2 regions of the Luteibacter sp. P4_D7_3 genome follow, and region 1 is predicted to be linked to the other one. Evidence: riboswitches for the same ligand, from Rfam matches in the RefSeq annotation. Region 1 holds a riboswitch; the other holds the start of a gene.
The links. Region 1 has a riboswitch for thiamine pyrophosphate ahead of AC1DSN_RS17395 (TonB-dependent siderophore receptor). Riboswitches for the same ligand answer to the same signal wherever they lie in the genome.

Region 1 (2,199 bases):
GCGAGCACCGGCAAGGACCTGCCATGTCTCGCCCAGATGCACGCGGTCGATCGTGAACAGCGTGCGCTGCCAGCTGGTCAGGYGGCGCGCCGAAGGGCCCGGCTCGTTGGGTGAAGGATCGAAATACGGCGGCGTACGATCGTCGATATTCGCGGTGCCGACATAGTCGTACACGTAGGGACGCTGATCCACGGTGCGGCGGAACGCGCTGGCACCGACGTTCACTTCGTGGTCGATCGCACCCGTCGAGAACGTTCCCGTGACGACCGCGCGCAGTTCGTCGTTCTGTCGCGTGTCGTCCGGACTACGGTAGTCATAGACATCGTAGTCGCCATTGGGAGCGAAGAAGTAGCCCGGCGTCGCGCCCGACGCACATGACGCGGCATAGAAGCAGCCGTAAGCGAAGGCGACGTTATCGTCGATCACCGTATGGCTGTGACCTGCCGAGACCTGCGCATTCCAGCTGTCGTCGAAGTGGTAGTTGAAGCGTAGCGACGTGTTGCTCGAGTGGATGCCGACAGGACGCTGCCAGGGCTCGTAACCGAGCAGGCGCGTACGACTGGGATGCTCGGGAATCTGCGTACCGCCCAGCAGCTGGTAACCGGACGCCGAGCGTTGACCGCTGGTCTGGTAGTCCGTGTCCAGTTGCAGGGTTGCCTGGTCGGTGATCTTCCAGTCGGCACCGAGAGACACGAAGCTGCGTCGTCCGTCGGTATGTTCGATGGCGGCGTGCGTCTGCTCATTCGCCGCATTCACGCGCAGGCCGAAGGATGGTGTGAACCATGCCCCCAGATCGACGGCCTCGTAGCTGGACCCGTGCGAATCCGTCCCGATCGTCACGCTGTGCACGTCGGCAGGACGCTTGCTCACGTAGTTGATCAGGCCGCCCGGCTCGACCACGCCGGCTTCCAGGCCACCAAGACCCTTCAGCACTTCGACGCGCTCCTTGCCTTCGAGCCCGGGCAATTGCTCGGCCGACTCGATCATGCCGTTGAAGCGAAAGCCCGTGGCAAGGTCCAGCGGGAAGCCGCGGATCGAAACGTCCTGGTAGTAGCCCGCCGGCGCGTAGTTGTCGTTGATCGCCGAATCACCGCGTACCAGTTCGCTGAGCGTCCTCGGCTGGCGGTCGTCGAGCTGCGCGCGGGTGATGACGGTGATCGCCGCCGGCGTATCGTGCAAGGGCGCGTTGCCGAAGCTGCCGAAGGTGTCCAACTGGGAATCGGCGGCCTGGTAACCGGTGGTGGTCGTGGCGTTCACATCCACCGTCGGCAGCGTACGCGCCTTCTGGGGCGTCGTATCGTCGGCGGCGTGCGCAACACCGAGCAGGGAGAACAAGGCCACGGCCAGCGGGGTACGGTAAAAAGTCATCGTCGTCTTCAGGTTCACGGACGAAGCGACGGCGAGCCACGTCGTCCCGGGACGTCCGTGGCTCTGCAAGCTCCCTACGCCGGTACTAACCGGGTCAGGTTCCAAGGGAMTCTCTCAGCCTGGCAACGCCAGGCACCCCCGCTTCTAGAACGGCTATTGAACCACGAATCAGCCGCCCGCGTGGCGGATCGCGTCGAGCAGCGCCTGCCCCTGCGCCCCGATGAACCAGGCGGCATGCCCGCGCAGGAAGGTGTGGTAGGCCACATCGGCGTGGTCGCGACGACCCGTCACGCCCTCGAAGTACTCGACCTCGGACAGGGCGAAATCGAGGTGGACGATCGGCAGGAGGTCGGCGAGCAGATCCAGGTCGTCGGCGGCCAAGGGGCATACCTCCCGGTAGCCCTCGATCAGGGCGAGCGCGAGGTCGGTGCGACCGATGTCTCCCTGCGCGATATCGAGCCATGCGATGGCGTTGCGTTCAATCGCCGTCGCCAGGTCGAACAAGCCGAACGTCACGGCGGAAAGGCCCAGGTCGAGTACGTCGGTGATCCGCGCCTCATCGCCGCCGTCGCTCCAGCACAGGTTCGATACGTGCCAGTCGCCGTGGGTCCATGATCGTGGTTGGCGGGAGATACCCTCAACGGCACGCGCATGCCAGGGTGCAATGGCCTCGCCGATCTCCGCACGCCAGTCGCGCTCGCGCAGGTACGCCTCCAGCGAAGGACGCGACGAAAGCGCGGCGTCGATAGCCAGCAACGGATCTGCCGACGAGAGAATGTCTGCCCGCGCCACCAGCAGTTGCGTGGTCCGCTGCGGCGCGCGGTAATCCCG
Region 2 (2,199 bases), on a different contig from region 1:
TGGATTCCGTACGAAAAGCTATAAAAAGGTTCGAAAGGATAAGCGTTCGTAGCCCGCTTTCCCAATGTGTTAAGGCTGCGGTCCCCGCGCCACTCCTACTAAGTGCCGGAAGTCACCGGACAGAACTGACGGAAGTCATGTCCCGCCCTACGGTGGCTCGCTGGCGCCTGAACGGCGGGTGGCGCAAGTGCCTGATGCCCATGGGAACGGTAAGGGCCGGCCCCACTTCATTCTAAGGTAGACGGGCGGCCAGACCCTTACTTTTTCCTGCGGCGTGAATGACAACCATGACGTGCTGGAAATAACTGAACCGCTGCGTATAATAAAGTCATAATTTTTGTTTGTGAAGGTGTAGCCATGAACGCCAGCCCGAAAATGAAAACGCAGGGTCCCGGGCGTCCGAAGGATATGGAGAAGCGCGCGGCCATCCTCGATGCCGCCAAGGCGCTCTTCACCCAGGGCGGCTTCGCGGGAACCAGCATGGACGCCGTCGCGGCTTCCGCGGGCGTCTCCAAGCTCACCGTCTACAGCCATTTCGGCGACAAGGACAACCTCTTCCGCGAGGTCATCCGCGCCCACGTTCAGGAACGCCTCCCGGACGATCTCTTCGACTTCAGCCCGGGCGCGGACATCCGCGTAACCCTGAATAACATCGCCAGCCGCCACGCGGCGATGGAAACGAACGTCGAATCGGTCGGCACCTTCCGCGCCATCCTTTCCGACTGCCAGGCCGGCGGTAACCCGCGTTTCGGCCGGCTGGTATGGGAAGAAGGCCCGGTGCGCATGCACAAGCTGATGCAGCGCCTGCTCGACGGCGCCACGGAGCGCGGTCAGCTCGAGATAGCCGACACCTCGCGCGCCACCACGCAGTTCCTGGCCCTGCTCAAGGGCGACCTGCTGCTGCGTCGCCTGTTCGGTTGCGAAGACTGCGCCGTGCAGTTCGGCGAAGAGGTCAAGGCCAATGCCCTGGCCGCTGTCGAGATGTTCATCCGCGCTTACGAGCCGCGCCCGGACTGCTGAGCGCTCGCGTCCGACACCCGCTTCGTGGTTGAATCCCCCTCGAAGCGGGGGTGCCCAAGCGATTGCGCGGGCTGAGAGAGTCCCTTCGAACCTGATCCGGTCCGTACCGGCGTAGGAAGCTTCGTCCACGGGTAACGTGCGTCCGCGCACGTGTGCTTCCGTGGCGGCGCCGTCCGCTTCTCCCCTTATCCGCAAGGAACGAGAAGCCAATGAACGCCATGCCCTCCGATCTTGCCCGCGCCGCGCGCGAGCTGTCCGAAGCCGTTACCACGCCGATCGCCGGCTCGCGCAAGATCCACGTGACCGGCAGCCGCCCCGATCTGCGCGTGCCGCTGCGAGAGATCGTCCAGGCCCCCACGCCGACCCTGTTCGGCGGCGAAGAAAATCCCCCGATCGTGGCCTACGACACCTCCGGTCCCTACACCGATCCCGAGCACGCCGTCGATCTGGCCAGCGGTCTCCCGGCACTGCGTGCGCGATGGATCGCCGAACGGGGTGATGTCGAGCGTCTGGATGGCCTGTCTTCCGCCTTCGGGCGGGCGCGTGCCGACGATGCGCGCCTGGACCCCATCCGCTTCGGTACCCAGCGCATGCCCCTGCGCGCCAAAGCCGGCGCCAATGTCACGCAGATGCACTACGCACGCCGCGGCATCGTGACGCCGGAGATGGAATACATCGCCATCCGCGAGAACCAGCGTCTGGAGGCCCTCGTCGACAGCGCGCTTCGCGTTCAGCATCCGGGCGAATCCTTTGGTGCCTCGCTGCCGAGCCGGATCACGCCCGAATTCGTGCGCGATGAAGTGGCACGTGGCCGCGCGATCATCCCCGCCAACATCAACCACCCGGAAGTCGAGCCGATGATCATCGGCCGCAACTTCCTGACCAAGGTCAACGCCAACATCGGCAACAGCGCGGTGAGTTCGGGCATCGCCGAAGAGGTGGAGAAACTGGTCTGGGCGATCCGCTGGGGCGGCGACACGGTGATGGATCTCTCCACCGGCAAGCACATCCACGAAACACGCGAGTGGATCATCCGCAATGCGCCGGTGCCCATCGGCACGGTGCCGATCTACCAGGCGCTGGAGAAAGTAGGGGGCGTCGCCGAAGACCTCACCTGGGAGATTTTCCGCGATACGCTGATCGAGCAGGCAGAGCAGGGCGTCGACTACTTCACCATCC

Region 2: it holds a riboswitch for thiamine pyrophosphate, as region 1 does, so the genes downstream of both, thiC (phosphomethylpyrimidine synthase ThiC) here and AC1DSN_RS17395 (TonB-dependent siderophore receptor) in region 1, are expected to answer to the same signal.

The regions. Positions count from the first base shown of each region.
Region 1 is NZ_JBFUIT010000259.1:3,172-5,370, forward strand. Features, by position in the region: gene AC1DSN_RS17395 (TonB-dependent siderophore receptor) at 1-1,368, opposite strand, end outside; TPP riboswitch at 1,423-1,518, opposite strand; partial or broken gene AC1DSN_RS17400 (phosphotransferase enzyme family protein) at 1,537-2,199, opposite strand, start outside.
Region 2 is NZ_JBFUIT010000350.1:171-2,369, reverse strand. Features, by position in the region: gene AC1DSN_RS19605 (TetR/AcrR family transcriptional regulator) at 358-1,020, shown strand; TPP riboswitch at 1,057-1,155, shown strand; partial or broken gene thiC (phosphomethylpyrimidine synthase ThiC) at 1,230-2,199, shown strand, end outside.